DNA from 3 places in the Xenorhabdus poinarii G6 genome. Region 3 is predicted to be linked to each of the others. Evidence: riboswitches for the same ligand, from Rfam matches in the RefSeq annotation. Region 3 holds a riboswitch; each other region holds the start of a gene.

Region 1 (2,268 bases), 1.8 Mb from region 3:
GGAGATAATGATTTAAGTGACTCAGTCCGCACGGCTGTTATCAATAAACGAGCCGGTGGCATGGGATTGATCCTTGGCCGTAAAGCGTTCAAAAAATCGATGAAAGACGGTGTTGAATTGATCCAATCCGTACAGGATGTCTATCTCGATAAGACAATCACTATCGCCTAATCAACAACCTCAGAGGTAGCAGCTTCAAAATGGGGACCCCATATCCCCATTTCTCAAATCCGCTATCATCCCAAAAGGGCATGATTCGGGGCAATATCACCACCATTGATGAAAGTGGTGGACAGGACCAATGCCATGACCCACTTCCAGGCTATCCGCCTGCATCAGTGCATGTTGTAAATAGTTTTTCGCCACTGGCAACGTACTTTGCCAATCAGAATAACGTGGACGTAATGCCGTGAGTGCTGCGGACAACGTACAACCCGTTCCATGCGTATGTCGGGTATTAACCCTGGTCGCTGTAAAACGCCACTCTCCTTCCGGGGTAAAAAGCCAGTCCGGGCTTTCTTCGTTAGGCAAATGTCCACCTTTCAACAAAACAGCCTGACAGCCCATTGCGCATAATGCACGTCCCTGCGATAACATATCATCTTCGGTCTTGGCAAGATCACATTTCAATATGGCTGCGGCTTCCGGTAAGTTGGGCGTGATCAAAGAGACGAGAGGAAAGAGTTGTTCTACCATTTCTGTCACGGCCTCAGGTGATAACAAAGGCGCTCCTCCTTTCGCCACCATCACGGTGTCCAAGACTATGTAGGGAATGGGATAACAATGCAATAATTTTGCTATTGCAGTGACATTAGCTGCATTCGACAGCATACCTATTTTGGCGCTATCTATCCTGACATCTGAAAGCACAGATTCTAACTGGGTAACAATAAAGCGGGGATCAAGATGATAAACTGATTGTACGCCCATTGTATTCTGCGCTACCAACGCAGTTATCACTGCTGTACCGTAAGCACCAAGGGCGGAAAAGGTTTTTAAATCGGCTTGAATGCCGGCACCACCACTAGGATCTGTGCCTGCGATGGTCAGTGAATTAATTCTCATGGTCGTCATTCCTACTACCAACTAAAGAAAAGCGGGTATCGGAACTCGTGATACCATGACTTCCCTACGCTGGCATTATCCAGATCAGGTAATACGGGTGCTTCTCAGTTCAATAAAGAACGCCCCGAGTCAAAATAAAAATCACTCTATTAGTACCTCAATAGAGTGATATTTGCAATAAATTATCATCAGACAATCAAACCAGAACGATGATAAATATATTTAGCCAGTAATTAAACACCAACCAAATTAAATTAATGACTATAAAGCTGAAACGTTTGCAGCAGCAGGACCTTTCGGGCCTTCCTGAATTTCAAACTCAACTTGTTGGCCTTCAGATAATGTTTTAAACCCATCTTTCACAATTGCAGAAAAATGTACAAATACATCTTTGCTACCATTCGCAGGGGTAATAAAACCAAAACCTTTAGACTCGTTGAACCACTTCACAGTACCAGTGATTTTTGCCATTTCAAAAATTTCCTTTGAATCACTTTATTAGCCTATTGGCATAAAAATAAAAAACAGTATTGGTTGCCGTTATTTATTAACAGAGCAATACTTCGTTTACCCATATGTTTTATTACACACTCTTTATATAATCGCAAGCCATTTTTTTCAGGCGCTGGCGTTAACGCACATATTTTAAACCCTGATTCTCTATTCCGATTTGAAATTACTCAATAACCTTTAAGTGATATAACATCATGAATCAATACAAAAAGAAATTGTTACATGCCATAAGTCACTTGAGTCTGTTTAATACATCATATTGTTTTTCACACCTGTTACGGTGTAAAGCAGAGAATTATCGTTATACAAAATCTATTCTAGATAAGGATAAAAAGAATATTTAATTTAAATCATTCTTTTTGTACATAGAAAATAATTGCTTTACCCGTAATCAACCTAATTTTCGTTTATTATTCATTAAATATTATCCAATTATAATATTTATAAGACGTTTCTGACTATTCCCACAACAGGTTATTCCCATACGATAAACTGATTTCGCCACGTACATACACGAACATCGTTGGTACTTTCAATCCGGGAAAATAAAAAAGCCGAGTATCGCTACCCGGCTAACAAGATACGGCGCGTACACAACAACTAGTTTACCTGTTTCCTGGCTTTGTTTGATCGAGCGATCAAGTACCCGATCCATAAAACACCAATCCAAAACGGCATCAAAATAACCGA
Region 2 (2,268 bases), 110 kb from region 3:
GCTTACCGATTACTCAATGACTGATGGCGGCATAACGCAACCGTCTCTTCAATTAAACGACGAGCAATGGTATCAGGGGGCGGGATAAGCGGAAGATTATCATAGCGATGCCACGCTGCACTGATCAGTTCGACAGGGTCAATATTGATTTCGCCACTTTCATAATCGGCCAGAAAACCGACCATTAATGAATTTGGGAAAGGCCAAGGTTGGGAATCGACATAACGTAAATTACGGATCTTAATTCCACTCTCTTCCATCACTTCACGATGAACCGCCTCTTCCAACGTTTCGCCTACTTCAACAAAACCAGCAAGTACGGTATGAATGCCATGACGGTGACGCTGATGTTGTGCCAAAAGAAGATGATCATCACGCCGAATACCGACAATAATGCTGGGCGCAATTTGTGGGTAATAACGTTCATGGCAGTGATGACACAAACAGGCCCACTCATGCAGACTGGGCCGCATCTTATGACCACAGTAACCACAATAGCGATGTGAACGATAAAACTCAGCCAATTGGACACCACGTCCGACCAATTGAAATAATTTGTCATCCCGGTCAGAAATTAACCGGGGAGAAGACATATCTGAAACCATTTTCCGGCGGATTAACCAAACCTTCTCTCCCTGCCACTCGCCGATGGGGATCGCCATTTGATCTTGCAATGTCCATTGTTCAGCCGTCCCCAAAGGTAATTCCCCCTGTGGCAACCAGACCCGATTCTCAAGACTCACAATCCACCAACCCCGTTCTCTACCTGTCAGTTTTTGTTGCATCATCTGTCTCTATTCCATCATTGATTATGTGACCACGTCCAACACAGTTTGCTGCAAATCAACACAAACCAAGCATACTCCTTTTTATTGTCTTTCGCCTCGACGCTGGCAAGTACTCACAAGCCTAGTTAGCAACTGATTGAAGAAAGTGTGATGTTTTAAGTTGTAGTTTTTATCATCCCCTTTATACTCTGGAGTGTTTTTTCTTGTCGGAGTGCCTAACGTTCACCGTCTTATCACGATGAACACAGGCTGAGACCGTTAATTCGGGATCCGCAGAACCTGATCGGGCTAGTACCCGCGAAGGGAACAAGAGTAATCACCCCGCTGCCCGTATTGTGTACACCCTCGGTCAATATCGTGTACACCTACTGTTTGGCATCAACTATTACTCCCTGCGAGCTCCAGACAAGCAATTTTCTCAACGTAAGCCCGCTCAGCAATGAGACAGGCAACAACACAGTCAGGAATTTGCTATGTCTAAGTCCAATGAGACCGTTATTTCAAATAACATGGTTTCCAATACCATTATTCCAACGGCTGATCTTTCGCCAGAAGTTCATCCAACAAGACCGCGTAAGGCGCAACGCGATGCAGCACAAGCGTTTATCAATTCCGTTCAAGGCGTAACCTTCCCCAATTCAACGCGTATTTACCTTGCAGGCTCGCGCCACGATATTCAAGTTCCGATGCGAGAAATCCAACTCTCACCCACCCTTATCGGGGGCACGAAAGAGGAACCTCAATTTGAAGAAAACGAGTCTGTTCCCGTTTATGATACTTCTGGCGCTTATGGTGATCCTGATACCGTCCTGAATGTACAGATTGGTCTATGTAAAATCCGCCAGCCGTGGATTGATGAACGTCATGATACCGAACCCGTTCCCGTCCTCAGTTCCGATTTTACCCAACAACGCCTCGCCGATGCGGGATTGGATCATTTACGCTTTCACCATCGACCACATCCCCTGAAAGCGAAACCGGGTAAACGTGTCACCCAATTGCACTATGCACGCCGCGGCATTATCACACCAGAAATGGAGTTTATCGCCCTGCGCGAAAACATGGGACGCGAGCGTATTCGCAGCGAAGTCTTACGCCAGCAACATCCAGGACAGCGTTTCGGTGCTAACTTACCGGAAAACATTACGCCGGAATTTGTCCTACAGGAAGTCGCGGCGGGTCGTGCGATTATCCCCGCCAATATTAACCACCCGGAATCCGAACCCATGATTATTGGTCGCAATTTCCTGGTAAAAATCAATGCGAATATCGGCAACTCCTCCGTCACATCATCCATTGAAGAAGAGGTGGAAAAACTGATTTGGTCTACCCGTTGGGGAGCCGATACGGTGATGGATCTCTCTACCGGACGCTACATTCACGAAACCCGTGAATGGATACTGCGAAATAGTCCGGTTCCCATCGGGACAGTACCGATTTACCAGGCACTGGAAAAAGTCAACGGTATAGCAGAAAACCT
Region 3 (2,268 bases):
TCATCCAGAAGTGCCTGCCAATCGCTTTCAGGGGCATAAAACCACAGCGTCCCGAAGGCTGACAAGGCAACAAGTATCAATAAGCCGGAGGCAATAACCCCCGGCAATAACCAACCCGCGATTAACGGCTGACAGCGCTTTGCCATGTACGGATCCATTTGGTACGGTGTTTTGCTACATCATCAGCATTGAATTGCAGCGATTTTTCAGGAACAGGAAGGTGTTTGAAAACGTCCGGTAGAGGAATATCAATCACCGGATACATCCATTGCGTGGTTGGCAAAACGCGCTGAAATGCAGGCGAGATCATAAAATTCATAAACTTTTGTGCCAGTTCCGGCTGTTTGCTGGTGGTGATTTGGGCGGCCACTTCAATCTGTAAATAGTGCCCTTCTTCAAAGATAGCGGCGGCATAGTTATCTTTTTTCTCTGACATGATGTGGTAAGCCGGTGACGTGGTATAACTCAAAACCATATCTCCCTCACCTTTCAGAAACAGGCCGTAGGCTTCACTCCAGCCTTTAGTGACCGTGAGTGTTTTTCTGGCAATTTTCTGCCATGCTTGTGCGGTGTTGTCACCATAGAGATTTTGCATCCAGAGCAGCAACCCCAAACCGGGGGTACTGGTGCGCGGGTCCTGATAAATAATCTTCCAATTTTGCGGATTATTGATTAATTCATCCATACTTTTGGGCGGATGCGGTAAGGTGTTTTTGTTGTAAATAAAGGCAAAATAGCCGTAATCATAAGGAATAAATGTCGTATTGTTCCATGTAATCGGTAATTTCAGTTTTGAGGTATCGACGTGACTTGGGGTGAATAACCCGGTTTTCTGCGCGGCCTGAATCAGATTGTTATCTAACCCCAATATAATATCGGCGGGGGTTTTTTTACCTTCGAGGCGCAAACGGTTCAGCAAGGAGACGCCATCTTCCAGCGCAACGAATTTCAGCTCACAGCCGCATTCTGCTTCAAAGGCTGTTTTGATGGCAGGCCCTGCCCCCCATTCAGAGGCAAAGGAATCATAAGTATACACCGTCAGTGTCGGCTTCTCCTGAGCAAAAACACAGGCAGAAATAGACAGCATACTGACAGCCGCAATAAAGCCAGAAAAGAGTTTCTTAAACACTTTGCTCTCCTGTAGTGATGATTGATCATCGTGATGAATATCAACCGTTATTAGCAGTGGCAAAGGATCTGAGAAGGTGCTAAATAAAAATTACATTGATCACACTAATGATTAGCATCTCAAATCCCTACGACGGTACTAGCCGGTTCAGGTTCGACGGGTTTATTCTCAGCAGTGTTGTGTTGTCACAACAGCACCCCGTTGAGATGGGGGTATTGTAGAGACTTCGGCTACGTCTGCAAAGTCCAATCATAGAGGTTTACCGCTTGAGGTGAGTGTGAAACAATTAGCGATATTTTTAAATTTATTCAATCAAGAGGTAGTCCGGTGATCGATGAGGATGGCTACCGCCCGAATGTAGGAATTGTAATTTGTAATCGCCAAGGGCAGGTTCTATGGGCCCGCCGTTATGGGCAGCATTCCTGGCAGTTTCCTCAGGGGGGTATCAATCCAGGGGAATCATCAGAACAGGCGATGTACCGCGAGTTATTCGAAGAAGTTGGTTTAAATCGCAAAGATGTTCGGGTTCTCGCTTCGACCCGGGGTTGGTTGCGTTACAAATTACCCAAGCGTTTGGTGCGTTGGGATACAAAGCCTGTTTGTATCGGGCAGAAACAACGTTGGTTTTTATTGCAATTGTTATGTGACGAAGCAGAGATTAATGTGCAGCGCAGTAAGACACCGGAATTTGATGGCTGGCGGTGGGTCAGTTATTGGTATCCTGTCCGGCAGGTCGTGTCTTTTAAGCGAGAAGTCTATCGCCGTGTAATGAAAGAATTCGCCGCGATTGTGATGCCAGTGCAGGAACCTGCTTCATTGCTATACTCACCTTATTTACATCGTCGTAGAAGAAATTAGGTCATAGTTATGCTGATGCGCTTAAGGGAAATTGTCGAAAAGGTTGCGATGGCAGCTAATTTATCTGAAGCGCTTGAACTACTGGTCAATGAAACGTGTCTGGCAATGAACACGGATGTCTGTTCTATCTATCTGGCTGATCATCAGCGGCAATGTTATTACCTGATGGCGACCAAAGGGTTACGAAAACCCAAAGGACGAGCCATCAGTTTGGCCTTTAATGAAGGCGTTGTGGGGCAAGTCGGGCACTTGTCCGAATTAATCAATCTCGCTGATATCCG

Evidence for each region. Region 3 has a riboswitch for thiamine pyrophosphate ahead of thiB (thiamine ABC transporter substrate binding subunit). Riboswitches for the same ligand answer to the same signal wherever they lie in the genome.
Region 1: it holds a riboswitch for thiamine pyrophosphate, as region 3 does, so the genes downstream of both, thiD (bifunctional hydroxymethylpyrimidine kinase/phosphomethylpyrimidine kinase) here and thiB (thiamine ABC transporter substrate binding subunit) in region 3, are expected to answer to the same signal.
Region 2: it holds a riboswitch for thiamine pyrophosphate, as region 3 does, so the genes downstream of both, thiC (phosphomethylpyrimidine synthase ThiC) here and thiB (thiamine ABC transporter substrate binding subunit) in region 3, are expected to answer to the same signal.

What each region holds. Positions count from the first base shown of each region.
Region 1 is NZ_FO704551.1:1,398,942-1,401,209, reverse strand. Features, by position in the region: gene fbaB (class I fructose-bisphosphate aldolase) at 1-171, shown strand, start outside; gene thiD (bifunctional hydroxymethylpyrimidine kinase/phosphomethylpyrimidine kinase) at 268-1,065, opposite strand; TPP riboswitch at 1,110-1,202, opposite strand; gene cspE (transcription antiterminator/RNA stability regulator CspE) at 1,327-1,536, opposite strand; gene XPG1_RS06495 (amino acid permease) at 2,179-2,268, opposite strand, start outside.
Region 2 is NZ_FO704551.1:3,060,410-3,062,677, forward strand. Features, by position in the region: gene nudC (NAD(+) diphosphatase) at 3-788, opposite strand; TPP riboswitch at 986-1,111, shown strand; gene thiC (phosphomethylpyrimidine synthase ThiC) at 1,298-2,268, shown strand, end outside.
Region 3 is NZ_FO704551.1:3,167,475-3,169,742, reverse strand. Features, by position in the region: gene thiP (thiamine/thiamine pyrophosphate ABC transporter permease ThiP) at 1-146, opposite strand, end outside; gene thiB (thiamine ABC transporter substrate binding subunit) at 122-1,087, opposite strand; TPP riboswitch at 1,236-1,340, opposite strand; gene rppH (RNA pyrophosphohydrolase) at 1,457-1,987, shown strand; gene ptsP (phosphoenolpyruvate--protein phosphotransferase) at 1,997-2,268, shown strand, end outside.